4 regions of the Bradyrhizobium quebecense genome follow, and region 1 is predicted to be linked to each of the others. Evidence: predicted binding sites of a transcription regulator. Region 1 holds the regulator's gene; each other region holds the start of a gene.

Region 1 (7,952 bases):
CGACGTGTTCAAGACCGTGCCGCCGGTCCTGAAAGAAGCCGCCTACGGCATGGGCTGCACCACCTGGGAAGTCGTCCGCAGCGTCGTGATCCCCTACACCCGGGTCGGCGTGATCGGCGGCATTATGCTGGCGCTCGGCCGCGCGCTCGGCGAGACGATGGCGGTGACCTTCATCATCGGCAACTCGTTCCGCATCTCGTCGTCGATCTTCGCGCCGGGCACCACGATCTCGGCGGCGATCGCCTCCGAATTCGCCGAGAGCGACGGCCTGCACCAGTCCGGCCTGATCCTGCTCGGCCTCTTGCTGTTCGTGCTGACCTTCTTCGTGCTCGCCGGCGCGCGGCTGATGCTGATGCGGCTTGAAACGAAAGCGGGGAAATAGGGCCATGAACCCGATCTACAAATCCCGCCGCCGCAGCGACATCGTCATTCGCGCACTCTGTGTCGGCGCGGCGCTGTTCGGCGTCACCTGGCTGGCGCTGATCCTGTTCACGCTGGTCTATAACGGCCTTGCCGGCCTCAGCGTGCAGCTGTTCACCCAGAACACGCCGCCGCCGGGCTCGACCGAAGGCGGCCTGCTCAACGCCATCGTCGGCTCGGTCATCATGACGGTGATCGGCGTCGGCATCGGCGCGCCGCTCGGCCTGTTCGCCGGCACCTACCTCGCCGAGTACGGCAAGCACGACAAGCTCACCTCGGTGATCCGCTTCATCAACGATATCCTGCTCAGCGCACCCTCGATCATCATCGGCCTGTTCATCTATGGTGCGGTGGTGGTGCCGATGCGCGGCTTCTCGGCGATCGCAGGCAGTCTCGCGCTCGCCGTGATCGTGATCCCGGTCGTGCTGCGCACCACCGAGGACATGCTGCTGCTGGTGCCCAATCCGCTGCGCGAGGCGGCTTCCGCGCTCGGCCTGCCGCGCTCGCTGGTGATCAAGCGGATCGCTTATCGTGCTGCGCGTAGCGGCTTGATCACCGGCGTGCTGCTGGCGACCGCCCGTGTCGCCGGCGAGACCGCGCCGCTGCTGTTCACCGCGCTGTCGAACCAGTTTTTCAGCTGGGACTTGACCAAGACGATGGCCAACCTGCCGGTGACCATCAACAACTTCGTGCAGAGCCCCTACGCCTACTGGAAAGAGCTGGCGTGGAGCGGCGCACTGCTGATCACATTCACCGTGCTCGCGCTGAATATCGGCGCGCGTATCCTTGGTGCCGAAAGGGCCGCAAAATGACCGAGCTCTCCGTTTCAACCAGTAACCCGAGCCACGTTGCACCGCATACGCCGCTGCCGGAAGCGCCGCCGAAAGTCACGGTGCGCAACCTTAACTTCTATTACGGCGAGCACCACGCGCTGAAGAACATCAACCTGACGCTGGGTACCAACCGCGTCACCGCGTTCATCGGACCGTCCGGCTGCGGCAAGTCGACCCTGCTGCGGATCTTCAACCGGATGTACGACCTCTATCCCGGCCAGCGCGCCACCGGTCAGCTGATGCTGGACCAGACCAACATTCTCGATCCCAAGCTCGACCTCAATCTGCTCCGCGCGCGGGTCGGCATGGTGTTCCAGAAGCCGACGCCGTTCCCGATGACGATCTACGAGAACATCGCCTTCGGCATCCGCCTCTACGAGAAGATCTCGAAGTCCGAGATGGACGACCGGGTCGAGAAGGCGCTGCGCGGCGGCGCGCTGTGGAACGAGGTCAAGGACAAGCTGAACGCTTCCGGCCTGTCGCTTTCCGGCGGCCAGCAGCAGCGCCTGTGCATCGCGCGCACCGTGGCGGTGCGGCCCGAGGTGATCCTGTTCGACGAGCCGTGCTCGGCGCTCGATCCGATCTCGACCGCCAAGGTCGAGGAGTTGATCCAGGAGCTCTCCGAGGACTACACGATCGCAATCGTCACCCACAACATGCAGCAGGCGGCGCGCGTCTCCGACAAGACCGCCTTCATGTATCTCGGCGAGCTGATCGAGTTCGACGACACCAACAAGATCTTCACCTCGCCGAGCGATCGACGGACTCAGGATTACATCACCGGCCGGTTCGGCTGAGGAGATACAAGATGGCTTCTGAACATACCGCCAAGGCATTCGACAGCGACCTGCAGGAGTTGACTCGCCTGGTCGCCGAAATGGGCGGCCTCGTCGAGCGGATGATCACCGAGTCGGTCGACGCGCTGATCCGTCGCGACGTCGCGCTCGGCAAGCGCGTGGTCGCCGCCGACATCGAGATCGACAAGCTGCAGCGCGTCATCGAAGAGCGCGCGGTGCTGACGATCGCCCGCCGCCAGCCGATGGCGATCGACCTGCGTGAAATCGTCAGCGCGATGCGCGTGGCCACCGACCTCGAGCGGATCGGCGACCTCGCCAAGAACATGGGCAAGCGCGTCGCGGCGCTGGAAAGCGATTTCCAGCCGCTGAAGCTGATCCGCGGCCTGGAGCACATGACCGACCTCGTGCTGTCGCAGGTCAAGTCGGTGCTCGACGCCTATGCCGCGCACGATCTGCCGGCGGCGATGAACGTCTGGAAGGGCGACGAGGAGGTCGATGCGATCTGCACCTCGCTGTTCCGCGAGCTCTTGACCTACATGATGGAGGATCCGCGCAACATCTCGTTCTGCATCCATCTGATGTTCTGCGCCAAGAACATCGAGCGGATCGGCGATCACGCCACCAACATCGCCGAAACCGTGTTCTACATGATCGAGGGCCAGCAGATCACCGACAAGCGCCCGAAGGGCGACATGACCAACTTTGCCACCACGGTGCCGGGTACCTAGGACATGATCCGCAGGCGCGGGGCCGGATTGTCTTCACGACAAGTCGTCTCCGCGGGGATTATGGTCAGGAAAGTAAGCGTTTCGGTTTGCGTCTGGGCAACGGATCACCACAGAGAGAGAATTTAAACCGATGAGCGCACGCATTCTGGTAGTCGAAGACGAGGAAGCGCTGACGACACTGTTGCGCTACAACCTCGATGCGGAAGGCTACGATGTCGAAACGGTCGGGCGCGGCGACGATGCCGACACCCGCCTGAAGGAGCGCGTTCCCGACCTCGTGGTACTGGACTGGATGCTGCCGGGCCTGTCCGGCATCGAGCTGTGCCGCCGCCTGCGGGCGCGTCCCGAGACCAAGCAGCTTCCGATCATCATGCTGACCGCGCGCGGCGAGGAGAGCGAGCGCGTGCGCGGGCTTGCCACCGGCGCCGACGACTACATCGTCAAGCCGTTCTCGGTGCCGGAATTGCTGGCACGGGTGAAGGGCCTGCTGCGCCGCGCGAGCCCGGAGCGGCTTGCAACCGTGCTGACCTACGGCGACATCGAGCTCGATCGCGAGAAGCGCCGCGTGGCGCGCTCGGGACGTCCGATCGATCTCGGTCCGACCGAGTATCGGCTGCTCGAATTCTTCCTCGAGCATCCCGGCCGCGTGTTCAGCCGCGAGCAGCTGCTCGACAGCGTCTGGGGCCGCGACATCTATATCGATGAGCGTACCGTCGACGTGCACATCGGCCGCCTGCGCAAGCTGCTCAATCCGGGCCGCGAGCAGGATCCGATCCGCACCGTGCGCGGCGCCGGTTATGCGCTCGACGACCGGTTTGCCAAGGCCGAGCCGCAGCCGTAAGGCTTGCACGGCAACCTCAAGCCACAACACGGCGTTGTCCCGGCTTTCGCCGGGACGACGCTGGTGGATACTTCCGCGCTACGATCACACAAAAAAATCCCCGCTTTCGCGGGGATTTGTTTTTGCAGTCCAGGCAGTTTCCCGAGTGCTACTTGATCTGTGGCTTCGCCGACGGCCGGCGGCGATCGTTGGCGGGCTGGTAGGCAACGCGCGAGTGATGCGCGCAATAGGGCAGGCCGGCGAGCGCCTTGCCGCCGCAGAAGAAGAATTCCGGGCTCGAGGGATCGCCGACCGGCCAGTGGCAGGTGGCCTCGTTGAGCTCGAGCAGCGACAGCCGCTGGCTCATCGGCACCACGTTGTCGAAGGAGATCGGATCGGGCTCCATCTCGACCTCGAAGGCGTGCGCAAGCGCGGTGTTGCCGCGCGAGACCGGGCGCGCCACCCGCATCATGTGCTGGGCGGGGCGGGCCTTGCGCTGCCGCGGCGCGGCCGTGGAGGGGGCCTTGGCGCGGCCGGAGAGGCCGAGCCGATGCACTTTGCCGATCACGGCGTTTCGCGTCACATTGCCAAGTTCCGCCGCGATCTGGCTGGCCGAGAGGCCGGATTCCCAGAGCTTCTTCAGCTGCTCGACGCGATCGTCGGACCAGGTCAATACAGTCATCGCATTCTTCCTTTCGCATGGCGCCGGCCACTCATCGGAGCGGCGCTGCGAGCCAATCTGGACAAATATCCCTGCGGCCAGAATCCCTTAGCCCTCGCCGGGCACGGTGTTGCGCCCGAACGTTTACACGAGACACGAAGGCTACTTAGAGGGTCCAGTACTGCCGCACGAGATGTCGTACCCGACAGGCCAAACGCTACAATATGGCGTGACTCTGGCGCAAGAGTCCGCGGCCGTGCGTCCACATGTTCCCACAAAGTTAAGCATTGCTATGAGGCTTTTCCACCGCACCGGAATGCTCCGGATTGCGCTGGTTTCGCATTGCAGGAAGGCCAGCAAAGGCCGGCTCCTGACGATTGACACTTACCGGCCGCCGCATAGAATGACCCGTACGTGCCGCCCGCAAAGGCGGCCGTTTTGTTTTCCGAAGCTGGCGGTTGCTGCGTTGGCGTCAAGGCGCGCAGCAATTGACGGCTTCAAACCGGCAGTGAACGCCATGACCAACGCCTCGTCGCATCTGCTCCCCGTCTTCGCCCGGGTCGATCTCGGCTTCGAGCGCGGCGAGGGCGCCTGGCTGATCGCAACCAACGGCGACCGCTATCTCGATTTCACCTCGGGTGTCGCGGTGAACGCGCTCGGGCATGCGCACCCGCATCTGGTCAAGGCGCTGCAGGAACAGGCGACCAAGCTCTGGCACATGTCGAACCTGTTCAAGAGCCCGGACGGCGAGGTGCTTGCCGCGCGGCTGTGCGAGCAGAGCTTTGCCGACTTCGTGTTCTTCTGCAATTCCGGCGCCGAAGCGATGGAGGGCGTGATCAAGCTGGTCCGCCACCACCACTTCTCCAAGGGCCATCCCGAACGCTACCGCATCATCACCTTCGAAGGCGCCTTCCATGGCCGTACGCTGGGCACGCTGGCTGCGACCGGCTCGGCGAAATATCTCGAAGGCTTTGGCCCGCCGATGGACGGCTTCGACCAGGTGCCGCACGGCGACATCGAGGCGGTGAAGAAGGCGATCGGCCCGCACACCGCCGGCATCCTGATCGAGCCGGTGCAGGGCGAGGGCGGCGTGCGCTCGGCGCCGCAGGCGTTCTTCAAAGCACTGCGCGCGCTGTGCGACGAGCATGGCCTGCTGCTCGCCTTCGACGAGGTGCAGACCGGCATGGGCCGCACCGGCGAGCTGTTCGCCTACAAGCGCACCGGCGTCACGCCGGACGTGATGTCGCTGGCGAAGGCGCTCGGCGGCGGGTTCCCGATCGGCGCGGTGCTGGCGACCGCGCAGGCTGCGGCCGGCATGGCGCCGGGCTCGCACGGCTCGACTTTCGGCGGTAATCCGCTGGCGGTCGCCGCCGCCAATGCGGTGCTCGACGTCATGCTCAAGCCCGGTTTCTTCGAGCACGTGCAGAAGATGTCGCTGCTGCTCAAGCAGAAGCTCGCTTCCGTGGTCGACCGCTATCCCGGCGTGCTGTCGGAGGTGCGCGGCGAGGGCCTGTTGATCGGAGTCAAGGCGGTGGTGCCGTCGGGCGATCTGATCGCCGCGCTGCGCAACGAGAAGCTGCTCACCGTCGGCGCCGGCGACAATGTGGTGCGGTTCCTGGCGCCCCTGATCGTGACCGAGGCCGAGATCGACCAGTCGATCACAGCGCTCGAGCGCGCCTGCTCTGTGCTATCGGCGCCGCAGCCGAAGAAGGCGGCTGGATAATGAGCAAGCCGGTCCGTCACTTCCTCGACATCAACGAGCTGCCGCTCGCCGAGCTGCGCAACATGCTCGAAGCCGGAGCCGCCATGAAGGCGAGGCTGAAGGCGCATGAGAAGGGCAGGAAGCCGCTCGAAGGCAAGACGCTGGCGATGATCTTCGAGCGCCCGTCGACCCGCACAAGGGTGTCGTTCGACGTCGGCATGCGCCAGCTCGGCGGTGAATCCATCATGCTGACCGGCGCCGAGATGCAGCTCGGCCGCGGCGAGACCATCGCCGACACCGCGCGCGTGCTGTCGCGTTATGTCGATGCGATCATGATCCGCATCCTCAACCATGACGCGCTGCTCGAGCTCGCCGCCCACGCCACCGTGCCCGTCATCAACGGCCTGACCCGGCGTTCGCATCCCTGCCAGGTGATGGCCGACCTCATGACCTATGAGGAAAACCGCGGCTCGATCGAGGGCAAGACGGTGGCCTGGACCGGCGACGACAACAACGTGCTGGCCTCCTGGGCGCACGCTGCGGAGCGGTTCAAGTTCAATCTCAACATTGCCACCCCGCCCGAGCTCTCGCCGAAGAAGCCGATGCGGGACTGGATCAAGGCCACCGGCGCGCCGATCATGCTCGGCACCGATCCGGAAGCCGCCGTGCGCGGCGCCGACTGCGTCGTCACCGACACCTGGGTGTCGATGGGCGACAAGGAGGGCGAGCACCGCCACAACGTGCTGAAGCCCTATCAGGTCAATGCCAAGCTGATGTCGCTCGCCAAGCCGGACGCGCTGTTCATGCACTGCCTGCCCGCGCATCGCGGCGAGGAGGTCACCGACGAGGTGATCGACGGCCCGCAATCTGTGGTGTTCGACGAGGCGGAAAACCGCCTGCATGCGCAGAAGGGCATTCTGGCCTGGTGTTTCGACACGGTCGCGTAGTCGACGACATCAATGCCGTCGTCCCTGCCTTGTGCGCAATTGCGCACTGGAGCAGGGACCCATACGCCGCGGCCTGCGAAAAAGGCACATGGGCAGACGCCTTGTGCCGCGACAAAATCCTGTGGTTGATGGTGTGGACGGCCCCCTACGGCATCAGTGTGCCAGAATGAGGTTGTTGTAAATCTCAGACAAGGAGACCGTCCGTGAGAGAGATTATCCGTATTGGGATGGATACGTCGAAGCATATTTTTGTGCTGCATGGAGTTGACGCGGCGGAACAGCCGGTGTTGCGCAAGAAGCTGTCGCGCAAGCAGGTGCTTGAGTTTTTTGCCAAGCTTCCGCCGACCGTGATCGGGATGGAGGCCTGCGGGGCGGCTCATTACTGGGGGCGCGAGCTTGGCAAGCTTGGCCATGAGGTGAAGCTGATAGCGCCGCAGTTGGTGAAGCCTTATGTGCTGCGGAACAAGAACGACGGGCGAGATGCGGATGGGGTGTGCGAAGCGATGGGCCGACCGCGGATGCGGTTTGTGCCGGTGAAGAGCGCCGAACAGCAGGCCGCGCTGATGCTTGCAGGTGTCCGCGATGGGCTGATCGGCCGCCGTACCCAGCTCAGCAATGCGATCCGCGGCTACGCGGCGGAGTTTGGCCTGATCGCGCCGAAGGGGTTGGACAAGATCGAGCCGCTGTTGGCCCGGATCACGCAGGACGAGAGCGTTCCCGCTATGGCGCGCGAGCTGTTCGCCATGCAGGGCCGTGACTATGCGCAGTTGCAGGGTGAGCTGAAGGCGGTCGAGGCCAGGCTGCTGGCCTGGCACCAGGCCAACGCCACAAGCCGTCGTCTGGCCCAGATCCCCTCGGTCGGTCCGATCATCGCGACCTCGCTTGTGATGAAGACGCCGGACCCGCACGCCTTCCGCTCCGGCCGCTTGTTCGCGGCCTGGCTCGGCCTGACGCCCAAGGACCATTCCACCGCCGGCAAAACCAGGCTCGGCAAGATCACCCGCGCTGGCGACGAGACCCTGCGTCGCCTGCTCGTGGCCGGGG
Region 2 (7,952 bases), 1.0 Mb from region 1:
GAACGGCGTCAGGGTCGGCGCCGAAGGGACGAGGTCGATATAGCCGTCGACGTCGTTGTGGAACACGTTGATCTTGCCGCGGAATGAATCGTTCGCGGTGAAGATGCCGTCATACTTCAGATTGATGCCGGCTTCCTTGTTCTTGCCGACCTCGGGCCGCAGCGCCGCATTGGGCAGGAAGCAGAACAGGCCGCTGGTGCCATCGGGGCAGTTGAACAGCGCCGGCCCGCCGCCGGTGGCGTGGCCGCCCGAGATCAGGGTCTCGGTGATCGACGGCGCGCGATAGCCTTCGGCATAGCTCACATAGGGCGTGAAGCCGGCCACCGGCGTGACGCCGACCGTGATCTTCGGCGACAGCCGGTCGCCGCTGGTCGTGGTGTTGATCGAGGTGAGCTCGTAATGATCGTAGCGGACCGCACTGACGAGCTCGAGCCAGGTCGAATAGTTCTGCTTCAATTGCACGAAGCCGCCCGACACCGTGCGCTGGCCGCCGGGCGTCGTGATGTTGGAATTGCCGCGGGAGTCGAAGGTCTCGACATCATCGCGGAAGGCGTCGAAACCGTAGGTTAGGGCGTTGCGCCAGTCGCCGAAATTGAAGCGCGAGGTGTTGTTGACGTCGAGGCCGACGGTGTCGAGCGAGTAACCGCGCTTGTCGCCGACGCAGCCGGAGATGTTGTTGCCGGGATCGGCCAGCGTGCAGACGCCGCCGCCGGTGCTGATGCGGTTGTTGTAGGTCTTGACCTGGTCGTTGTCGGTGCGGTTGCCGTAGACCGAGATGTTCCAGTCGAACAGCATGTCGTCGGGCTTGGAGTATCGCCAGCTCAGCGTGCCCGTGTAGTTCCTTGCATCGGAGGCGTAGACCGAGGAGCCGGCGATCGCCGCCAGCGGCGCCGCCGTGGTGGTCGGGCCGCGGTTGGGCTGGCCGATATTGTACTGGTAGTCTTGGAAGACACCGCCGATCTTGAACTCGTGGCCTTCGGCCGGGCGGATCGTCACCTTCATCAGGCCGGCCGCGATATCGTTGCCGGTGTTGCCGATCTCGGTGCCCGCGCCGTCCTCGTAGTTGCTCCGGGTGCGGTAGACCGCGCCGCCGAAGACATCGACATTCGGATCGGCGCGCACGCCGCCGAACACCGAACCCATGCCGCGGTCCTTGTTGCTGCCGAAGGATCCCGACATGTCGACGCCCCAGCGCTCGCCAGGACGCACCACATCGTCGATATCCTTGGTGCGGAACGAGACCACGCCGCCGATCGCGCCGGAGCCGTAGATGTTCGCGGTCGGGCCGCGCACCACGTCGACGCCGCCGACCAATTCGGGATCGAGGAAGAACGAGCCGTTGGCGTTGTGGCCTGTGCGCTGATAATTCTGCCGCGCGCCGTCGACCACCACGGCGACGCGGCCGAAGTCCTGCAGGCCGCGGATGTTGATGACGGTCGCCGGATCGTCGCCGCGTTCCTGGAACGAGACGCCGGGCACGTTATAGAAGATGTCGGACACCCGGTTCGGCTGCAGGCCCTGAATCTTCTCCAGCGTGACGGAGCTGACCGGCGCCAGCGCGTCGATCGCGCGCTCTTCGGTCTTGGAGGCGACCGCCGTGATGGTGTCGAGCGATTGCACCGGCACCGCGCCGATCTGCGCGCGCGCATTCATCGCCGGCGACGCCGCCGCCTGCGGGTTGGCCGCAGGCTTCGGCTTGCGTTGGGCCTGCTTCGGCCGCTCGGTCGCGGGACGCGCAGCCGAAGCATCGGCCGTTTGCGCCAAACCGCCTGCCGGCAGTGCTGCCGAAATTGAAAACACCGACGCACCCAACATCAAGGCGCGCGAAACCCTAGCCCCGTCAGCCATTCTAGCCCCAGCCCGATCTTCGCTCTTCTGGTTTGGCTGGCGTGCGCTCCACTGAGCGGCTTGCTGGCTACGTTGCGATGCAAGCCACAGCCTACATCGTGTGATGATTGGTTACGAGCCGGCAACAAAACGGTCAAGAATGCGGCAGCGCTGTTTACATCGATTGTAAAGTGCAGCCGTTGGAATGCGCTGTCGCCCGCTTATACAAGCAAGCATCATTTGAAGATTTCGTAGGCGCAGCACCACGAGTATGTCGGCAACTTCCGGAGACAACATCGGCGCGGCGGGAAAACAGGCCGCATCAGCGTCTGACGCTGCCAAAACGCTCATCATGCATGGGAATCGCCTCGACAGCCGCGACCTGTTCTCGGCTGAGCGCGAGATCATCATCGTGCATGGCGAAGAGCACTACCGCTTGCGGTTGACCTCGCAGAACAAGCTGATCCTGACCAAGTGACCGCCCCGATGACAATTTGTCGCACGCTCGCTCTGCTCGCGTTCTGCTGTCTGCTGCCGATCGGCGCAGCGGCCGCCGAGGGCATCACCGTGCACGACGCACGCGACCGCGACGTCGTGATCGACGATCCCACGCGGATCGTCTCGATCGGCGGCGCAATCACCGAGATCCTCTATGCGCTCGGCTTCGAGGACCGCATTGCCGGCGTCGATGCGACCAGCCTCTACCCGCCGTCCGCACTGCGCGAGAAGCCCGACGTCGGCTACATGCGTCAGCTGTCGCCGGAGGGCGTGCTCGGCCTGCATCCATCGCTGGTGCTTGCGGTGCAGGGCTCCGGGCCGAAGGAGACCATGGAAGTGCTGGAGGCGGCCAAGGTGCCGCTGGTGCTGGTGCCGGAGACGTTCTCGGAGACCGGGCTGGTGGAGAAGATCAGGCTGGTGGGCCACGCCATGGGCGCCGATCCGCGCGCCGCCTGCCTGGCCACGGCGGTGGAAAACGATCTCACACAACTGCGCACACTGCGCGCCAAAGTGGCAAAGCCGGTGCGCGTGATGTTCGTGATGTCGCTCCTGAACGGCCGGGCGTTGGCCGCGGGCCACAAGACCGCCGCGGACGAGATCATCCAGCTCGCCGGCGGCGTCAACGCGATCGACGGTTACGACGGCTACAAGCCGGTCAACGACGAAGCCATCGTGGCCGCGAAACCGGATGTCGTGCTGTCGATCGATCGCGGCAAGGATTCGCTGACGCCGGAGGCCGTGTTCGCGCATCCGGCCTTCGCGCTGACACCGGTCGCGGCCAACAAGGCCTTCATCTCGATGGAGGGGCTTTACCTGCTCGGCTTCGGGCCGCGCACCGCGGCCGCGGCACGCGACCTCTCGGTCAAGCTCTATCCGGCGCTGGCGCCGGAGGCCGCCACCTTCAAGCCGGCGGCGCTGACCGCGAACTGCCGGCAATGAGTGTGCTGGCCGAACGCCGCACGCGTGCGAACCAACGGCGCGCCGGCATGTCGCTGCGGCCGGCAGCGACACTCGCCCTGCTCTGCCTGCTTGCGGCGCTCGCAGCAAGCGCTCTGGTCGCCCTGACGGTCGGCGCCGCGGGTATCCCAATGGCACGGCTTCCCGCCGCGCTCGGACTATGGGCCGACGGCGCGGCCAACCCGCTGCTCGCGCGCGACCAGCTCGTGGTGTGGTCGATCCGGATCCCGCGGATCGCCGCGGCCGCGATGGTCGGCGGACTCCTTGCCGTATCAGGCACAATCATGCAGGGCCTGTTCCGCAACCCCCTCGCCGACCCGGCGCTGGTCGGCGTCTCCTCCGGCGGCGCGTTTGCCGCCGCGGCGGCGATCGTGTTCACCGACAGCCAGTTCGGCGAGAGCTTGCGCTTCCTGCAGCATCAGCTGCTGCCGATCGCGGCCTTCGCCGGTTCGCTGGTCACGACCATCGTGCTTTATGGCATTGCGAGCCGCGGCGGCCGGACCTCGATTGCGATCTTCCTGCTCGCCGGACTTGCAATTGCCGCGATCGCCAATGCCGGCATCGGGCTGCTGGTCTTCGTCGCCGACGACCGCCAGCTGCGCGACATCACCTTCTGGATGCTGGGTTCGCTGAGCGGCGCGACCTGGACCAAGCTCACGGCGCTGGCGCCGGTGCTGGCCGTGGCCCTGATCGCCTGCCTCTGGATTGCGCGCGGGCTCGACGTGCTCGTGCTCGGCGAGGCCGAGGCGTTCCACAGCGGCGTCGATGTCGAACGGCTGAAGCGGATCTCGATCGTGCTGGTGTCGGCGATGACCGGGGTCGCGGTTTCGGTCTGCGGCGTGGTCGGTTTCGTCGGCATCGTGGTGCCGCATCTGCTGCGGCTGGTGATCGGACCCGGGCATCGCCTGCTGCTGCCGGCCTCCGCATCGCTCGGCGCCATCCTGCTGGTCGGCGCCGACACGGTGGCGCGCACCATCGTGGCCCCCGCGGAAATGCCGATCGGCATCCTGACCGCGGCGATCGGCGCACCGTTCTTCCTTGCCATGCTGCTGCGCCAGCGCTCCCTGGTGTCGCTATGAGCGCGCTGCTGGAGGCGCAGTCGGTATCGATGACGGTCGGCGGCGCGGCGCTGGTCGATGCGGTCTCGCTGCAGATCGGCGCCGGCGAGATGGTCGCGATCGTCGGTCCCAACGGCGCCGGCAAATCGACCCTGTTGCGGATGCTGTCGGGCGATCTCCGTCCGTCGCGCGGAACGATCCGGCTCAGGCAGCGCGACCTCAACGCCTATGGTCCGCGCGAGCTGGCACGGCACCGTGCGATGCTGTCGCAGCACGTCAACGTCACCTTCCCGTTCACGGTCGAGGAAATCGTCAGCATGGGCGCCGGCGAGCGTCCGCGCGCGGTGACGCGGGCGCTGGTCACTGCCGCGCTGGACGAGGTCGGGCTGGCGCATTTCCGGTTCAGGCAATTGCCGACGCTGTCCGGCGGCGAGCAGCAGCGCGCGCATTTCGCCCGCGTGCTGGTGCAGCTCGCCTGCGGCGAGGCGCTGCATGGGCCGGGGCTGTTGCTGCTGGACGAGCCGACCTCGAGCCTCGATTTGCGGCATCAGATCGACCTGGTCGAAACCGCCCGGCGGCGCGCCGCGCGCGGCACCGCCGTGATCGCGATCCTGCACGACCTCAACCTCGCGATGCGGTTCGCCGACCGCATCCTGCTGCTGCATCGCGGCCGGCTTGCCGTCGACGGCGACCGTGCCGCCGCGATGCAAGCGGACACGCTGAGGCAGATCTTCGAGATCGACGCCACGATCGACTATACTACGAGCGGCGTGCCCTTCCTGCTGCCGCAGACGATGCGGCCGGCGGGCAAGGCGACGTAACGCCGCAAGCCTTATCCCGTCGCAACATCCGCGATTCACAAAACTGTCAGCCGGCTGTAACAGGCGGCTCGGAGAACATCGCATCGTTTATCCTTTGGGAGATCAACCATGCGCCTGTCACTGCTCTGTTCCGTCGCCTCGATCCTGCTCGCCACCTCCGCGTTCGCGCAGAGCGAGGGCGAATTCCTGGCGACGCTGGCAGGACATGCCGTGATGCCGGCGGAGAGCTTCATCGACGCCCCCGCGGATGCCCCGAACGATTTGAAGACATCGGGCAAGTACACCACCGGCAAGCGCGTCGACGCCATCGGCACCGTGATGGGCAAGTCCTACGAGCGGCCGACCGGCGTGTCGCTGCCATTCAAGGGCCAGCCGCTGCAAGGCCATTCCGGCATCAAGGCGATGCCCGACGGCTCGTTCTGGGTGATCACCGATAACGGCATGGGCTCGCGCTACAACTCGGCGGACTCGATGCTGTACCTGAACCGCTACAAGATGGACTGGGCGAACGGCAAGATCGAGCGTCAGGAGACCGTGTTCCTGCACGATACCGACAAGAAGGTGCCGTTCCGCATCGTGCATGAGGACACCGCCAAGCGCTACCTCACCGGTGCCGATTTCGACACCGAGGGCTTCCAGATCATCAACGACACCTTCTGGATCGGCGACGAGTTCGGGCCCTACATCCTCAAGGCCGACAAGACCGGCAAGATCCTCGCGGTGTTCGAGACGGTCGCCGACGGCAAGCCGGTGCGCTCGCCGGATCACTGGGCCGTGCAGTCGCCCGGCGCGCCCGGCGCAAGCTACACCAACGTCAATCTGCGCCGTTCCAAGGGCTATGAGGGCTTTGCCTCCTGCAAGGACGGCAAGTTCCTCTACGGCCTGCTCGAAGGGCCGCTGTGGGATGCCGACAAGAAGGACTGGGAGAAGGTCGACGGCAAGGAAGCCTCGCGCATCCTGGAATTCGACGTCGCGGCGGAGAAGTTCACCGGTCGCTATTGGCAATATGTGTTCGAGCAGAACGGCAATGCGATCGGCGACTTCAACATGATTGATCCGACCCAGGGCCTCGAGATCGAGCGCGACAATGGCGAAGGCACCGCCGACAAGGCCTGCCCGCAAGGCCAGCGCGGCGAGAACTGTTTCCCTGACCTCGCCAAGTTCAAGCGGGTCTACAAGATCGAGCTGTCCGACGCCAATGTCGGCAAGCCGGTGCGCAAGATCGCCTATATCGACCTGATGAAGATCCGCGATCCGAACAAGAAGGCCCGCAAGCCGCTCAACGACGGCGTCTACACCTTCCCGTTCTTCACCATCGAGAACGTCGACCGGGTCGACGAGACCCGCATCATCGTCGGCAACGACAACAATCTGCCGTTCTCCTCGAGCCGCGACCCGAACAAGGCCGATGACAACGAGTTCGTGCTGCTCGAAGTCGGCGACTTCCTGAAGGCGAAGTGAGCGGTTGCTCGCGCTACACACAACGGTGTCATCGCCCGGCTCAACCGGGCGATCCAGTATTCCAGAGGCGTCCGAACTCAACGGATGAGCCGCGGCGTACTGGATGCCCCGCTCAAGGCGGGGCATGACAGTGAATATGCGGAAGCAGTCCCGTCATCCTGAGGTGCGAGCGGAGCGAACCTCGAAGGATGCACGGCCCCGACGATGCCGCGCGGAGCAAGCCGGGCCGTCGCCCTTCGAGACGGCCGCTTTGCGGCCTCCTCAGGGTGACGGTGATGGAGCTGCCCCGCCTCACTCAGCGTTAGCTCGCTCCTTCTTCGTCCGAATTCCCGAACATAGGATCGCGCTGGACAAGGCGCCAACGGTTGTCTTGCAATTGCCCTTCTACCGAAGCGCTCGATGATGATAGCCTCGGCCGATACTTGAATCGCTTCGGGGCAAATCATGCGAGATAAATCCAGCCTGACCTGCATCGAGGCGTTCATCGCCGCGGGCTTCGTTGCGTACTTGGCCTGGGACCAGAGCTGGGGGCTTCCGCCCGGGCTCATCGCTTTGATTCTCGGCGTGATCGTCTACTTTGCCTACCTGGCCTTGATGCGACGGTTGGTGAGATTTCATCAGAACAGCTATGAGGTCGTGGCGACGATCTTGGCCGTTGCTTGGGGCGTGTTGGCTTACCTGGTCACGGGTGCGCTGCAGGCGGGGTTCGCCAATCAAATACCCGCCTCGCTGCTGATGCATCTGTGGCCCTGGATCGCGGCGATCGTGGCTTTCATTGGAGCACTCGCCAGCAAAGTGCGCTTCATGGACGATGTTCGCGAATATGTCGTCGGCCGCCGCGCGCGCTGGGACAATCAGCAATGGCTGGAGGAGGACGCGGGCTTCTAGCCCGCGTTCGCCGTCAAGCCGTCACTCCTTCTTGGTCCGGTAATCGCCGAACGTCGTGTCGCGCTGGTCAAGTTGGGCCTTCACGCTGCCGCCGTCGCGGCGGAAGCCGGCCATGTAGGCCTTGCTCGCCTCGGTGGTGAAGGCCAGCGCCTGGATCTCGGTGCCGGCGCGCATCGCGGCGCGGGCGCCCATGATCTCCATCGCGCGATGCACGCTGCGCTTGTTGAGCTGCTGCAGCTCGACCGGCACCTTCGCCGCGCGCTCGGCGAAATCCAGCGTCTTCGCCTCCAGCTCGGCGAGCGGGAACGAGCGGGTCGCATAGCCCCACTCGGCGGCCTCGCGGCCGGACATTGCATCGCCCGTCAGCATCAATTCCATGGCGCGGCGCATGCCGACCAGCCAAGGGTGATACTGCATGTCGGGCGGGCTCATCAGCCGCACC
Region 3 (7,952 bases), 620 kb from region 1:
ATGGCGATTGCCGGCGTCGGCTCGGTCGCCGCGAGCCTCGGCGACGGCCTGTCGCGCGAGGGCCGCACGCTGCTCGGCGGCGACGTCGCATTCTCGCTGATCTCGCGCGAGGCCAAGCCCGACGAGGTCGCGTATCTGCGCACCCGCGGTGAGGTTTCGGTGGCAGCCACGCTGCGCGCGATGGCCCGCAGCGGCGACGGCAAGCTGGCGCTGGTCGAGCTCAAGGCGGTCGACGACAAATATCCGATGCTCGGCGAGCTGACGCTCGAGCCGAACATGCCGGTCGCCGATCTGCTCGCCGAACGCGACGGCGTCTATGGCGCGGCCGCCGATTCAACGCTGTTGGCGCGGCTCGACCTGAAGCTCGGCGACCGCGTCAGCATCGGCAGCGCGACCTACCAGATCCGCAGCGTGGTGGCGGCCGAGCCCGACAAGCTTGCCGGCGGCGTCGGCCTCGGCCCGCGCTTCCTGATCAGCGAAGCCAGCCTGCGCGCCACAGACCTCTTGCAGCCGGGCAGCCTGGTGCGCTGGATCTACCGGGTGAAGCTACCCGACGGCGCCAATGACGATCGCGCCACCACCGCCTTGATCGACGGCGCACGGGCTGCCGCGCCGGAGGCCGGCTGGGAAGTCCGCAGCCGCAACAACGCCTCGCCGCAGCTTGAACGCACCATCAACCGCTTCACCCAGTTCCTGACCCTGGTCGGCCTCGCCGCACTGCTGGTCGGCGGTGTCGGCGTCGCCAACGCGGTGAAGAGCCATATCGACCGGCGCCGCGACGTCATCGCCTCGTTCAAGGCGCTCGGCGCCACCGGCCGCGACGTCTTCACGATCTACTGCACGCAGGTGGTGGTGCTGGCCGGGATCGGTTCGGTGATCGGGCTGGTGCTCGGTGCCGCGCTGCCCTTCGTCATCGTCGGCCTGTTCGGCAAGCTGCTGCCGCTGCCGGTGGTGCCGGCCCTGCATCCCGACGAGCTCGCGCTCTCCTTCCTCTACGGCCAGCTCACCGCGCTGGCGTTCGGACTGTGGCCGCTCGGCCGGGTCCACGACGTGCCGGTCGCCGCGTTGTTCCGCGAGACCGTCGCCAGCGAATGGCACCGCCCGCGCTGGAGCTATCTCGCGCTGATGGCGGTGGTGGTCGCGCTCCTGATCGGGGTTGCGATCGGGCTTGCCTATGACAAGCGGGTCGCCGCGGTGTTCGTCGCCTCGTCGATCGCGGTGTTCCTGCTGCTGCGCGGGATCGCCGAGATCCTGATGGCGGTGGCGCGGCGGCTGCCGCGCAGCCGCATGACCATGCTGCGGCTGGCAATCGCCAACATCCACCGGCCGGGCGCGCTGACGCCATCGGTCGTGCTGTCGCTGGGCCTTGGCCTCGCGGTGCTCGTCACCATCACCCAGATCGACGGCAATCTGCGCCGGCAATTCCTGGCCGCATTGCCGGAGCGGGCGCCGTCGTTCTTTTTCATCGACATCCCCTCCACCGAAGCCGACCGCTTTGCCGCCTTCCTGGCGCAGATCGCTGCCGGCTCGACCGTCGAGGACGTGCCGATGCTGCGCGGGCGCATCGTCGCCGCCCGCGGCGTCAAGGCCGACCAGCTCAAGCCGTCAGTCGATTCGGAATGGGTGCTGCAAAGCGACCGCGGCCTGACCTACACCGGCGAAGTTCCCAAGGGCTCGAAGATCGTCGAGGGCGAATGGTGGGGACCGGACTACAGCGGACCTCCGCTGGTCTCGATGGAGAAGAAGATCGCCGACGGGCTGTCCTTGAAGATCGGCGACGAGATCGTGGTCAACGTGCTCGGCCGCGACGTGCCGGCCAAGATCGCCAATCTGCGCAACATCGACTGGCAGGGCCTCGGCATCAACTTCGTGTTGGTGTTCTCGCCGAATGCCTTCAAGGGCGCCCCGCATAGCCACGTCGCGACCCTGACGGAACCCCATGCCGGCACCACCGATGATGCGCGCATCATCAAGCAGGTCGCCGACGCGTTCCCGATGGTGACCAGCGTCCGCGTCCGCGAGGCGCTGGAGACGGTCGGCACCGTCGTCAGCAACCTGGTGCTGGCGATCCGCGGCGCCAGCGCCGTGACGCTGATCTCGGCGATCCTGGTGCTGGGCGGCGCGCTCGCCGCCGGGCACCGCCACCGCGTCTATGACGCCGTGATCCTCAAGACGCTCGGCGCCACGCGGGTGCGATTGCTCGGCGCCTACGCGCTGGAGTATCTGATGATCGGCTTTGCAACCGCAATATTCGGGGTGATCGCCGGTTCGGTCGCGGCCTGGCTGATCGTGACGCGGCTGATGACGCTGAGTTTCATCTGGCAGGCCGGCAGCGCCGCGCTGGTCGTCGTCGCCGCACTGGTCGTCACGGTCGGATTGGGGCTGGCCGGAACGCTGCTCGCGCTGAACCAGAAGCCGGCCTCGGTGTTGCGGAATTTGTGACAATTTGTAGCGGCGGCAGCGCCGTTTTGCCTATAAATGCTAGGCTAGAGCGACATTCGGCCGCGCGTGGAAGCTTGCGTCGGATGTGTTAATTTCCCACATACCACTCGGGTCGGATAGTCGGTTTGAATGACACGCAATTAATGTTCCGCAAACCGAGCCATCTGAGATAGATTTAGAACCGGCGCCGCAAATCCCTTGCGCTCCACCGGGACCAACCACGGGAATTCGACCATGTCGGACCTAGACCGCAACTACGCTTCTCCTTTCGGCCGGGCCGCCGGGCGCATTGACGCTGCGGCCGTCGACGCCGGTCTGCGCGCCTACATGCTGCGCATCTACAACTACATGAGCATCGGCCTGGCCATCACCGGCTTGGCCGCGCTCGGTGTCTACATGGGTGCGGTGACCACAGATCAGTCCGCCGCCGTCGCCAAGTTTGGCAACGCCTATCTGACGCAGTTCGGCTACGCGATGTTCGTGAGCCCGCTGAAGTGGCTGTTCATCCTCGCCCCTCTGGCGATGGTGTTCGTCATCTCGGCCGGCATCAACCGCCTGCAGCCCGCGACCGCCCAGTTGCTGTTCTGGGTGTTCTCGGCACTGATGGGCCTGTCGCTGTCGTCGATCTTTCTGGTGTACACGCACACCTCGATCGTGCGCGTGTTCTTCATCACCGCGGCGACGTTCGGTGCGCTGAGCCTCTACGGCTACACCACCAAGCGTGACATGAGCGGCATGGGCTCGTTCCTGTTCATGGGCTTGATCGGCATCATCATCGCGAGCCTGGTCAACCTGTTCCTGGCGAGTTCGGCGCTGCAGTTCATCGTGTCGGTGGTCGGCGTGCTGGTGTTCGCGGGCCTCACCGCCTGGGATACCCAGCGGCTGAAGAACGACTACATCTACGGCTACGCCTCGCAGGGTGGCGTGATGGCAGAGCGTGCGGCAATCACCGGTGCGCTGTCGCTCTACCTGAACTTCATCAACCTGTTCACGCTGCTGCTGCAGCTGCTCGGCCAACGCGACTAAGCGCCTCGAGCGAGACGATCGATCCAATCCAAGTCCCGGCCTTGCGGCCGGGGCTTTTCTTTTGCGCAGGGCAAAAATACTGTCGCGCCCATGTCCAATCCTGCGGGGTCCAATCCGGAAATCAGGCTAACCGTCGAGGCGGACCTGCCCTCGATCACGGCGATCTACGAGCACGCGGTACGCTTCGGCACCGCAACCTTCGAGCTGATCCCGCCCGACCTTGCCGAGATGACCCGCCGCTACAGCGCGCTGATCGATGGCGGCTTCCCTTATTTCGTCGCCGTGCTCGACGGCCACGTCGCCGGCTATGCCTATGCCGGTCCCTACCGGCCGCGGCCGGCCTATCGCTTCACGGTCGAGAACTCGGTCTATCTGGACCCTGCGGTCCATCGCCGCGGCATCGGCCTCCGGCTGATGGAGCGCCTGATCGCCGAATGCGACGGACGTGGCTTCCGGCAGATGATCGCGGTGATCGGGGACTCGGCCAACGCCGGCTCGATCGGGCTGCACCGCCGCTGCGGATTTCAGATGATCGGGACGCACCCGAATGTCGGCCTGAAGTTCGGCCGCTGGCTCGACACCGTGATGATGCAGCGCGCGCTCGGCGAGGGCGCGGCGACGGTGCCAGCGGACTGAGCTACAGTCCGTAGCCCGGATGCGGCGCAGCACAATCCGGGGTCGCCGAAACCGCAGATGAACTTGTGCCGGATTGCGCTTCGCTTCATCCGGGCTACGGTCTGCTGAATTTGCCGCGCCTATACCAGCGACAGCTTGCGATCGATCACGAACAGCACCCGTTCGAGTTCGTGGCCGCGGCGCAGGATCAGGCCGGTCGCCGAAATCACGCTGTACATGCCCTGCTTGCGCGCCAGCCGGGGATCCTTCTCGATCCGGTAGATCGGCATTTCGGATGCGCGCCGGAACACCGAGAACACGGCACGGTCCTTCAGGAAGTCGATCGCATAATCGCGCCACTCGCCATCGGCGACCATGCGGCCGTAGAGATTGAGAATGCGGTTGAGCTCAAGTCGATTGAATGTCACGCGGTTGGGCTGAAGGGTCGCGGCGGCGGGACGCGCCGCGGCACGATTCCCACTCGGATCACTATCCTCCGAGATCAAACTCATCGAGCGCCTCCTGTCATCCCGGTGACGATCGGGATCCGAAGGCCGGTGCCCCCACTTCGGGATCGTCACGAGAGTGACATGATTGCGCTAAGCGACGGAGCCTGCAAGGGGCCATTCACAGTGCAACCAGCCCTTAACCACGGTCAGGCGCGACGGATTGTCCGGAAAACCGAAGAGTCACGGGAACGTTAGAGGAATCATATTGCTGCCCCACTTCCGCCCATCGCCCGCCCCGCTGCCCTGCGAAAAGAAAATTCTGCGTTGGCCCGGTCCTTTCGGTTCCGGATTCCTCAGCCCCCAGCCCCCCGGGGCCGTCGGGATCGGGCCTGTTCGCAGGGGAGTCAAATCCCAACACACTGGGCCAACGAAAGTTGGTCCTTTTTGTTTTTGGGGCCCTGCTCGATGACGCGCGATCAAGACCCGCAAAGCCTCGGCGCTTCCCTCTCAGCAAATCAGTGGATGCACGCTTGCCGGCGCGCGGAGCCGCACGGCAACATGCGTGCGGCCCAACGACGCGACTGGCAGAATCCAGCGCCGCGCAGCGTTAGAGCGTTTTCGAGCGAAGTGGACACCGGTTCGCGCGAAGAAAACGCGTCAAACAAGAATCCAGAGCTTCGGTTCTGATCAATCAGAACCGAAAGGCTCTAGTGAAGCGAGGTGAATGCGGCGCCCAGCATCGGGCCCGGCTTGTCGCGATTGCCGTCCTGGACGTAGACGGCCGCAGCATCGACGCCATCGCGCGTGATGTTCTCGAGCGGCACGGTCCAGCTCCCGGACGAGCCGTTCCAGTCACCGACCTTCAGGAGATTGCGCACCACGTTGTGGTAGGTGATCTCGCGGCCGCGGTTCTCGCCGCGCGCGATCGAGATCGGTACCGACTTCGAGATCGAGCAGATCCAGACTTCGCCGCGCGACACCGCGGGCGATTTCGATGCGGCCACTGAAACGTTGATCTGCTTGCCGGTTAGCGTCATCGTCACCGGCACCGACATCACGCTGCCGCTCTTCTCGGTGTCCTTAATAGCGTCCTCGATGCTGGCGCGGTCGCTGCCGATCACATGGGCGGAGCCGTTGATCACGGCCTGCGGCGTGTAGACGTCGCGGTCGCCGCGCATATACGAATAGGCTTTCTGGCGCGCGCTGAAACGGGAATCGGCCAGCGTGTCCTTCCAGCCGAGATAGTCCCAATAGTCGATCGGCATGCTCAGCGCGATGACGTTGGGGTCCTTCGCGAGGTCTCCGATGATCTTGTCCGCGGGCGGACAGGACGAGCATCCCTGCGAGGTGAAGAGTTCGACGACAGCACGCGGATCGGCGTGAGCGGGGCGGATGATCGCAACGATCGCGCAGAAACCGAGGGCGCTGGACCATCGCGAGATAGAATTATAGGCCATCATCGCTGTCATACTGCGAACCAGTCGTGATGATTTCCATCCGTATTTGTACGGAGCATGAAGTTGTCCCTTGAACTTGCGTGCCCCAGAACGCGAGAAGGCGGCCTTGTCATAGGCCGCCTTCATTTTAGCCGCTACTCACTAAGCAGTGAGGCACCGATCACAAATCCGCGCAAGAGCATGGTCCGGAAAAGTGTGAAGCGGTTTTCCGGGCAGACCATGCTCAAACAAAGGGCCTAGGCCGCGAGCTTGCGCAGCACGTAATGCAGGATGCCGCCGTTGCGATAGTAGTCGAGCTCGTCCAGCGTATCGATGCGGCAGAGCAGCGGGACGTCCCGCTTGCCGCCGTCGGCGGAGACGATTTCGGCCGTCAGCGTCTGGCGCGGCTTCAAATCGCCCTGCAGCCCGCGGATCGTGACCTTCTCGTCGCCCTTGAGGCCGAGCGAGGACCACGACGTGCCGTCCTGGAAGGTGAGCGGAAGCACACCCATGCCGACCAGGTTGGAGCGATGGATGCGCTCGAAGCTCTGGCAGATCACCGCGCGCACGCCGAGCAAGCGGGTGCCCTTCGCGGCCCAGTCGCGCGACGAGCCGTTGCCATATTCGGCGCCGGCGAACACCACCAGCGGCACGTTCGCCTGCTGGTACTTCATCGCCGCGTCGTAGATCGACATCTGCGCGCCGTCGGGCCAGTGCTTGGTCAGACCGCCTTCCGGGATATTGCCGTCGGCGCCCTTGAGCATGAAGTTCTTGATGCGGATGTTGGCGAAGGTGCCGCGCATCATCACTTCATGGTTGCCGCGCCGCGTGCCGTACTGGTTGAAGTCGGCGGGGCGCACCTGGTGCTCGCTGAGGAACTTGCCGGCGGGCGAAGTCAGCTTGATCGAACCGGCCGGCGAGATGTGGTCGGTGGTGATCTTGTCGCCGAACATCGCGAGGATCCGCGCGTCGACCACGTCGACGATCGGCTCCGGCTGCTTCTTCATGCCTTCGAAATAGGGCGGGTTCTGCACATAGGTCGAGCTCATGTTCCAGCGATAGGTCTCGCTTTCCGTGGTCTTGATCTTGCGCCAGTTGGTGTCGCCCTTGAACACGTCGGCGTACTTCTTCTTGAAGATCGTCGCGGTGACGTACTTCTTCATGAAGGCGTTGATCTCCTTGGTGGTCGGCCAGATGTCCTTGAGGAACACCGGCTTGCCGTCCTTGCCGATGCCGATCGGCTCGACAGCGAGATCCTTGGTCACGGTGCCGGCGAGCGCATGCGCGACTACCAGCGGCGGCGAAGCGAGGTAGTTCGCCTGCACGTCCGGCGAGACGCGGCCTTCGAAGTTGCGGTTGCCCGAGAGCACGGCGGCAGCAACGATGCCGTTGTCGTTGATCGACTTCGAGATGTCTTCCGGCAGCGGACCGGAATTGCCGATGCAGGTCGTGCAGCCGAAGCCGACCAGGTTGAAGCCAACCTTGTCGAGATCGGCCTGCAGGCCGGAATTGGCGAGATATTCCGCCACCACCTGGCTGCCCGGCGCGAGCGAGGTCTTCACCCACGGCTTGGCCTTCAGGCCCTTGGCGGCCGCCTTGCGCGCCAACAGGCCGGCGCCGATCAGCACGCTCGGGTTCGAGGTGTTGGTGCAGGAGGTGATCGCGGCAATCACGACGTCGCCATGGCCGAGGTCGAAATTACGGCCCTCGACCGCGAAGCGCTTCTGCTCACCATCGGGCTTCTTGTACTCGTTGACCAGCGCGGTCGCGAAACCGGTCGAGACCGCCGGCAGCGCGATGCGGCCTTCGGGGCGCTTCGGTCCGGCCATCGACGGCACCACGTCGGCGAGGTCGAGCGTCAGCGTGGTGGTGAACACCGGATCGGCCGACTTGGCGGTGCGGAACAGGCCCTGCGCCTTGGCATAGGCCTGCACCAGCTTGACGCGATCGGCCTTGCGGCCCGAGGTCTTCAGGTAATCGATGG
Region 4 (7,952 bases), 1.6 Mb from region 1:
GGATCATAATGATGCGCAGCGGTGTAGTGCATGTCGGCGGTGAGCCACACCGTGTTGCGGATGCCGGCGCGCTTCATGAAGGACAAGAGATCGGCGATCTCGTGCTCGCGCCGCTCAAGCGGGCCGTCGCCGAGCGCGACGGCATCCAGGCTGACGAGGCCGATCGGCAGATCCGCGGCGACCACCTTCCAGACGGCATCCGACGCCACCAGCTCCCGCTTCAGCCAGGCGAGCTGATCCTGACCAAGGATGAACGCCTGGTCCGCGTCGCCCTGCTTGTTCCAGCTGGAATCGCGATAGGAGCGCATGTCGACGATGAAGACGTCGAGCAGCGGCCCATAGGCGATCTTGCGATAGACCCGGCCGTCGCGCTCCGGCATCAGCCGCATGGGCATGAATTCGTGGAAGGCGCGGCGCGCCCGCGCCACCAGGCGCGAGGTGCCGTCCGTATCGTAGCCGGTTGCGTCAGCGGTGCCGATCGGCGCCCAGTCGTCGGCCACCTCGTGGTCGTCCCACTGCGCCAACATCGGTACCTCGGCGTGGAAGGCACGGAAATTCTCGTCGAGCCAGTTGTATTTGTAGTTGCCGCGAAACTCCTCGAGGCTGTGCGCGACGACCGATTTCTCCTCGGTGACGAGGTTGCGCCAGATCTCGCCGTTCGGCAGGGTCTGCTCAGACGGCACCGTGCAATCCGCATAGATGTGATCGCCGGAGTGGATGAAGAAATCCGGGCGCTCGTTCAGCATGGTGCGATAGCTGCGCAGGCCGCCGCGCGCGGGGTCGATGCCCCAGCCCTGCCCCACGACGTCGCCGGACCAGACGAACGAGACCGAGTGGCGGTCGACCGGCGCGGTGCGGAAATGCCCAATGCGGCTTTCGCCGGCGACGCCGTCGCGATCCTCGAAGCGGATACGGTAAAATAGGTCCTGGCCCGGCGGCAGGCCGTCGAGCAGCAGCTTGGCGGTGAAGTCGCGCTCAGGCAGTGCATCGGCGGACGCGGTACGCAGGATAGTGGCGAAGCTTTCCACCGCGGCGCATTCGATCTGCATGCGCGCGGCGCGATCGGCGCGAGCCCAGATGACCGCGGAATCGCTGGCGACGTCGCCGGACTGGATGCCCGCGATCGCAGGCCGATCCGCGGCGCGGCTCAGATATGGCTTTGCCAGCGAGCCCAATCCCGCCAGCGCGGCCGTAGACGCCGCGCGCACCAGAAGCTGACGCCTTGTGAGGCCTCGCCCCCTCGCGGAGATCGCTGTCGGCATCGAATAACCTTCGTCGAATCGCAACGAAGGTTTTGCCTGCGCTGTTTGACTCCGCCCTTACGGTTTCTTGACTCTGCGTCGACGGTTTTGCGACGGCGGGATGACTAGGGGGGACGAGATCGAGATCTGAACGGTGTCGTCAGGCGCCAAGCGCGCAAACGCCGAACCCGTCATCTTGAGGTGCGAGCGGAGCGAGCCTCGAAGGATGACGGGTTCGGTATTAGTACGAACGCGCGCGCGAGTTGGCGTGAGACCGCCGAACCGCCCTCACCGCTGCCAGTTGCAGATGCCGCCGGTGCGGCACGGCCAGGTCTGGATCCTGGTGTCGCGGGCTTCCGCATCGAGCGGGTTCGAATGCCGCCGCGCGAGCTTGGCGCGGGCGGGGACGTGCGCCACTGCGCGCTTGGGTTCATGCGGTGCCGACACCCTGGTCGTCCGCACGGCCTTCTGCGGCTCGACTTTCGGCTGTTCGACCTTCGGTTCGACACTGGCGTGCTGATCCGGGCCATGGTCGGTCTTCGCCTCGACCGGAACCGGCTCGAACTGCGCCGGCGGGCCAAGCGGCTTCGGCGAGAGCACGGCCCGCGAGAGATCGAGGCTGAAGAACTCGCTTGGTCGATAGTCATCAGCAAACGCCACGCCACCCAACGCCAGGTACGCGGTGCAAACAGTTGCAACAAAAGCATTTTTCAGGACCATCAAAAGGCCTCCTGAAATCACTCGAACAGAACAGCTATCATGTAGGGACCCGGCCGCGCGAATCCAGCCGCGTCTCGCGGGCAGGGTTACCAGTCAACCAGGGCGGCCGTGGAAAGTTCCGCTGCCGCCGCCTCGAGCGCCGTTCCAACGGTAGCGGAACGGGGCTCTAGGTTCTTGTTTTGACGCGTTTTCTTCACACGAACCGGTAGCCACTTCGCTCGAAGGCGCTTTGGCCTATTCGGCCGCCTGCGCCAGCGGCTGGCCGATCGCACGCTCCAGCCGCGCGCATTCGGTGCGGTAGCGGGCGACGTTGCCTTCCTTGATGTGGCCGTAGCCGCGCACGAGGTCCGCGGTCTTCGCCAGCGCCACCAGGCGCGGCAGGTCGAGCGGCGTGTTGCCGTCGAGATGACGCAGGATCATCGCCGAATAATCGACCGGCAGCGCGCGCTCCATCTTGCGCTCGGCGGTGTAGCCGAAGATGTCGAATGCGGTGCCGCGCAGGCCCTTCAGCCCCGCCAGCAGGCCGAACGCCTTGAAGATCCACGGGCCGAATTCGCGCTTCTGCAATCGCCCGGTGACGGGATCGCGCTGCGCCAGCAGCGGCGGCGCCAGCAAGACCTTCAAGCCGGAATTGCCCTCGAACTGCTCCCTCAAGGCCTTGCTGAACTCGCCGTCGGAATAGAGCCGCGCGACTTCGTATTCGTCCTTGTAGGCCATCAATTTGAACAGGCCCTTTGCAAAGGCCTCGGTCAGGTCCTGCGAGCCCGGCGCTGCCGCAGCTTCGGCGGAGCGGACGCGCGCGACGTCGTCGAGATAGCGCTTCGCGTAGGCCGCGTCCTGATAGTCGGTGAGGAATTTGGCGCGGAACGCGATCGCCTCGTCGAGCGTCTTCTTCGCTGGTGCGGCGCCTGCGTTCTTGAAGCGGGCGGCGCTGACCACGCGCTGCAGATCGTGCGCGGCGAGCCGGCCCCACGAGAACGCGGTCTTGTTCATCTCGATCGCGGCGCCGTTGAGCTCGATCGCCTTCAGAATGGCCTCGAGCGACAGCGGGATCGCACCACGCTGGAACGCAAAGCCGAGCATGAAGGCGTTGGTGGCGATGCTGTCGCCCATCAGCGCGGTGGCTAGGCCCGTGGCATCCAGGATGTCGAGATCATCCGGTCTCACCGCGCCGTTCAGCGCATCGCGCATCGAGCTGGCCTCGAAATCGATATCGGGATCGATCACGAAGCTCGCGGTCGGCAGCAGGTCGGCGTTGACGACGGCGCGGGTGACGCCGCGCTCGGCGCGGCTCAGCGCCGGCACGCTGGTGGCGACGACGAGGTCGCAGCCGAGGATCAGATTGGCATTGCCGGGCGCGATGCGGACCGTGGTCAGCATGTCGGACGCCGGCGCCAGCCGGACATGGCTCATGACCGCGCCGTTCTTCTGCGACAGGCCGGTGAAGTCGAGCGTCGAGCAGGCGAGGCCCTCGACATGGGCGGCCATGCCGAGCAGCGCGCCGATGGTGATGACGCCGGTGCCGCCGATGCCGGTGATCAGGATGTTGTAGGGGCCAGTCAGCGCGGCCGCTGACGGCGTCGGCAGGTCCGCGAACAGCGCCTTGGGATCGGCGGCGGTGCGGTCGGCCTTGCGCAGCTTGGGATCCTGCACCATCACGAAGCTCGGGCAGAAGCCCTCGATGCAGGAAAAATCCTTGTTGCAGTTCGACTGGTCGATGCGGCGCTTGCGGCCGAGCTCGGTCTCCAGCGGCTGCACCGAGACGCAGTTCGATGCGACCGAACAGTCGCCGCAGCCTTCGCAGACGCGCTCATTGATGAAGACGCGCTTGGCCGGATCGGGAAACAGCCCGCGCTTGCGGCGGCGGCGCTTCTCGGCGGCGCAGGTCTGGTCGTAGATCAGGACGGTGAGGCCCTCGATCTCGCGCAAGGTACGCTGCACAGCATCGAGCTCGCGGCGATGATGGATGGTGGCGCCGGACGGGAAGTAATTGGCGGGATATTTGTCCGGATCGTCGGAGACGATCGCGAGCCGCTTGGTGCCCTCGGCCGCAACCTGGTGCGCGATCTGCGCCACCGTGAAGCCGCCTTCGGCCGGCTGGCCGCCGGTCATCGCCACCGCATCGTTGTAGAGGATCTTGTAGGTGATGTTGACGCCGGCCGCAGCCGCCGCGCGCAGCGCCAGCAACCCGGAATGCGTATAGGTACCGTCGCCGAGATTCTGGAACACGTGCTGTTCGCTGGTGAACGGCGCCTGCCCGATCCAGCTCACGCCCTCCGCGCCCATGTGCGAGATGGTCTGGGTGTTGCGGTTCGGCACCGACAGCGCCATGCCGTGGCAGCCGATGCCGGCCATGGCGCGGCTGCCCTCGGGAATCTTGGTCGACGAGTTGTGCGGGCAGCCCGAGCAGAAATACGGCGTGCGTTGCAGCTTCGCGGTGCCCGTGCCCTCGACCGGGCGATCGAACGCCTCGAGTTTTGCCAGGCGCTGCTCCAGCAGCGGGCTGCGATGGCCGAGCTTGCGCAGCCGCGCCACGACGGCGGCTGCAACCATGGTCGGCGTCAGCTCGCCTTCGCTCGGCAGCAGCGGCGCGCCGCTCTCGTCGCGCTTGCCTACCACCGACGGACGCTTCGAGGCGTCCATGTTGTAGAGGATGCGGACCAGCTGGTCCTCGATGAAGCCGCGCTTCTCCTCGACCACAAGCACGTCCTGCAGGCCTTCGGCGAAGTCGCGCGCGCCGCGCGCTTCGAGCGGCCAGGTCAGGGCCACCTTGTAGATGCGCAGGCCCAGCGCCTGGGCCTCGGCATCGGTGATGCCGAGATCGGCGAGCGCCTGCCGCAGATCGAGATAGGCCTTGCCGGTCGCCATGATGCCGAGCCGCGCCGGCTTGGAATCCAGCACGATGCGGTCGAACCGGTTGGCGCGGGCGAAGGCCGCGACCGCCTCCATCTTGGGTCCGTGCAGCCTGCGCTCGGCCTCCAGCGGCGGATCGGGCCAGCGGATCGACAGCCCGCCCGGCGGCATCTCGAAATCGTCGGGCATGATGATCTTGATGCGATCGGGATCGCTGACGATCGAGGCCGAGCTTTCGACCGTCTCCGAGATCGCCTTGAAGCCGACCCAGCAGCCGGAATAGCGCGACAGCGCGAAGCCGAGGATGCCGAGGTCGAGATAGTCCTGCAACGTCGCCGGATTGACCACCGGCATCAGCGCCGAGGCGAACACCTGCTCGCTCTGATGTGCGAGCGTGGAGGACTGGCAGCCATGGTCGTCGCCGGCCAGCGCGATCACGCCGCCATTCGGCGAGGTGCCGGCCGAATTGGCGTGCTTGAGCGCGTCGAGCGAGCGGTCGACGCCGGGGCCCTTGCCGTACCAGATACCGAACACGCCATCGACCTTGGCGCCGGGGAACATGCCGACCTGCTGGCTGCCCCACACCGCGGTCGCAGCCAGATCCTCGTTGAGGCCGGGAACGAAGGCGATGTCATGCTCTCTAAGGAACGATTTTGCCCGCCACAACGCGTGGTCGTACATGCCGAGCGGCGACCCGCGGTAACCGGAGATGAAACCCGCAGTGTTCAGCCCATGCGCGCGGTCGCGTTCGCGCTGCAACATCGGCAATCGGACCAGAGCCTGGGTACCGGAGAGGAAGATTCGTTTCGTATCCAACCGGTACTTGTCGTCCAGTCCAACTTCCATCAACGCCATCAGTTTCAGGCTCCCCGCCGATCAGGTCACGCCGGTCCGAACCGGTCTCATTCGCTTGTCCATGATCATGCATCAGCATGCACTGATTTTGTTATGCATGAACAGCCCCGTTCCATGGCCGCAGCACATATCTCGTGTTGCGCATGCGAGGCCTTGTTGCTCTGCGAGGCCTTCTTGCTCTGCGAGGCTTGCCGAACCCCGGCATCTTTGAAACGGTGGCGCGCAAAGGGAGACCAAGGATGATTAAAGTCGAATCCGCATTCACGACGGAAATCGTGGAGAACGGCAATCTGCTGATGGGTCCCTGGCGCAGCCCGAAGCAGATGCTTCAGGCCCAGACCTACGACTCCCACGCCTCGATTCACGACGATGCAACCGCGCAGAAGCTCGGCTTCCGCGGCGGCACGATCGAGGGACCGACCCATTTCAGCCAGTTCGCGCCGCTGTGCGAGCGGATCTGGGGCCGCGCCTGGTTCATGACCGGGTGCCTGTCCGCGCATTACCGCAATCCGGTGTTCGAGGGCGAAGAGGTGCAGGCCCAGATCGAGAAGCCGAAGCCGGGCCAGACCGTTTGCGCGGTCGGGATGATCAAGCCCGATGGCACCGAGATCCTGCGCGGCACCGCCTCGATCGACGGTGACGGCACGGAGACGGCGCTCGCCCGCAGGCTTGGCGAATTGAAGCCGCTGACCGATCCCGTGATCCTCGCCGACATCAAGGTCGGCATGAAGACGCCCCGGCAGGCGATCAAGATGGATTTCGACCAGAACATGGGCGATCTCTATCCGTTCTCGCTGGCCGACAAGCTCAAGGTGATCACCGAACCGTCAGACTATTATTCGCTGGAACACAATCCCTGGGGCCGCGCCATCATCCCGATGGAGATGCTGAGCGTGCTGTTCCAGTACCGCGCACGCGAGGACCGGCTGCCGGTCCGTGGCCCGGCCGTCGGGCTGTTCGCCGACCAGGAGATCCGCCTGCTGCGCGGGCCGCTATTCCCGGGCGAGACCTATTGGGTCGAGCGCGAGGTCGTTGCGCTCTCGGGCAGCAAGCGCACCGAGAGCATGTGGGTGCGCTCGACCGTGTTCGATGCCGACAACGCCGTGGTCGCGACCATGCTGCTCAACGGCGCCAGCATGAAGGATTCCTACGCCAACTACGAGCGCGAGCACAAAGTACTCTACGGCTGAAGCGACAGCTGCATCCCCGCAAGCCGCCGAACCAAGGACAACAATAATGGCACGCCTGCCCTATCTCGAAGCTGACCAGGTCGCTCCCGAATATCGCGACATGCTCAAGCGCAACACCAATCTGCACAAGCTCTTGGTGAACTCGCCGGACATGGCGCGCGCCTTCAACGGCATCGGCGGCTACATCCGCTTCAAGAGCAAGCTCGACCCGCGGCTGCGCGAGCTCGCGATCCTGCAGGTCGGCTGGCTCGAGAAGTCGGAATACGAGTTCACCCACCATGTGAAGATCGGCAAGGAGTTCGGCGTCACCGACGAGGATATCCAGGGCCTGATCGCCGAGACCTGTGGCAAGCCGTCAAAGCTCGAGCCGCTGGCGAAGGCGATCCTCAAGGGCGCCCGCGAGATGGTGCGCGAGCTCGCGATGTCGGAGGTGACCTTCGCCGAGATCAAGCAGCATCTCTCCGACGAGCACATGACCGATCTGGTGCTGACGATCGCGTTCTACTGCGCCGTGGTGCGCGTGCTCGCCACCATGCAGATCGACAACGAGCCAAGCTACAAAGAGGTACTGCAGCAGTACCCGATCCCGGGAGTGAAGTGACATGCGCCTGCAAGATCGCGTCGCCATCGTCGTCGGCGCCGGCCAGAGCCCCGGCGAGGGCATCGGCAACGGCCGCGCCACCGCGCTGACCTTCGCGCGCGAAGGCGCCAAGGTACTGTGCGTCGATCACAATCTGGCGTCGGCGCAGGAAACCGTCGACCTGATCGCGGCCAAGGGCGGCACCGCTGTCGCCTTCAAGGCCGACGTCACCAAGAATGCCGACATCAAGGCGATGGTGGCGGATGCGCATGGCCGCTGGGGCAGCGTCGACATCCTGCACAACAATGTCGGCGTCAGCCTCTCCGGCGGCGATGCCGAGCTGCTCGACATTACCGAGGAGGCGTTCGACCGTTGCGTGGCGATCAATCTGAAGAGCTGCATCCTCGCCGCCAAGCATGTGATCCCGATCATGCGCAAGCAGCAGCGCGGCTCGATCATCAACATCTCGTCGATGGCCGCGATCACGACCTATCCTTATGTCGCCTACAAGGC

The links. Region 1 encodes PhoB, which activates phosphate uptake and scavenging genes when phosphate is short. Its sites were predicted from a motif close to TGTCATNNANCTGTCAT; they were not measured.
Region 2: HU230_RS00415 (esterase-like activity of phytase family protein) is a predicted target of PhoB. The motif match lies at 5,206-5,222, and genes of this name have one in related genera.
Region 3: HU230_RS34485 (DUF2794 domain-containing protein) is a predicted target of PhoB. The motif match lies at 4,659-4,675, and genes of this name have one in related genera.
Region 4: HU230_RS03220 (alkaline phosphatase D family protein) is a predicted target of PhoB. The motif match lies at 1,352-1,368, and genes of this name have one in related genera.

The regions. Positions count from the first base shown of each region.
Region 1 covers NZ_CP088022.1:7,786,867-7,794,818, forward strand. The annotation lists gene pstC (phosphate ABC transporter permease subunit PstC) at 1-382, shown strand, start outside; gene pstA (phosphate ABC transporter permease PstA) at 387-1,232, shown strand; gene pstB (phosphate ABC transporter ATP-binding protein PstB) at 1,229-2,050, shown strand; gene phoU (phosphate signaling complex protein PhoU) at 2,062-2,778, shown strand; gene phoB (phosphate regulon transcriptional regulator PhoB) at 2,909-3,619, shown strand; gene HU230_RS37250 (GcrA family cell cycle regulator) at 3,768-4,280, opposite strand; gene HU230_RS37255 (aspartate aminotransferase family protein) at 4,777-5,982, shown strand; gene argF (ornithine carbamoyltransferase) at 5,982-6,908, shown strand; gene HU230_RS37265 (IS110 family RNA-guided transposase) at 7,112-7,952, shown strand, end outside.
Region 2 covers NZ_CP088022.1:73,520-81,471, reverse strand. The annotation lists gene HU230_RS00440 (TonB-dependent hemoglobin/transferrin/lactoferrin family receptor) at 1-1,848, opposite strand, end outside; gene HU230_RS00435 (hemin uptake protein HemP) at 2,099-2,305, shown strand; gene HU230_RS00430 (heme/hemin ABC transporter substrate-binding protein) at 2,314-3,264, shown strand; gene HU230_RS00425 (FecCD family ABC transporter permease) at 3,261-4,361, shown strand; gene HU230_RS00420 (heme ABC transporter ATP-binding protein) at 4,358-5,161, shown strand; gene HU230_RS00415 (esterase-like activity of phytase family protein) at 5,270-6,622, shown strand; gene HU230_RS00410 (hypothetical protein) at 7,067-7,510, shown strand; gene HU230_RS00405 (enoyl-CoA hydratase-related protein) at 7,532-7,952, opposite strand, start outside.
Region 3 covers NZ_CP088022.1:7,170,587-7,178,538, reverse strand. The annotation lists gene HU230_RS34500 (ABC transporter permease) at 1-2,442, shown strand, start outside; gene HU230_RS34495 (Bax inhibitor-1/YccA family protein) at 2,677-3,468, shown strand; gene HU230_RS34490 (GNAT family N-acetyltransferase) at 3,559-4,104, shown strand; gene HU230_RS34485 (DUF2794 domain-containing protein) at 4,224-4,595, opposite strand; gene HU230_RS34480 (DUF1223 domain-containing protein) at 5,240-6,001, opposite strand; gene acnA (aconitate hydratase AcnA) at 6,226-7,952, opposite strand, start outside.
Region 4 covers NZ_CP088022.1:638,712-646,663, reverse strand. The annotation lists gene HU230_RS03220 (alkaline phosphatase D family protein) at 1-1,262, opposite strand, end outside; gene HU230_RS03215 (hypothetical protein) at 1,530-1,961, opposite strand; gene HU230_RS03210 (indolepyruvate ferredoxin oxidoreductase family protein) at 2,196-5,669, opposite strand; gene HU230_RS03205 (hotdog family protein) at 5,909-6,859, shown strand; gene HU230_RS03200 (carboxymuconolactone decarboxylase family protein) at 6,906-7,460, shown strand; gene HU230_RS03195 (SDR family NAD(P)-dependent oxidoreductase) at 7,462-7,952, shown strand, end outside.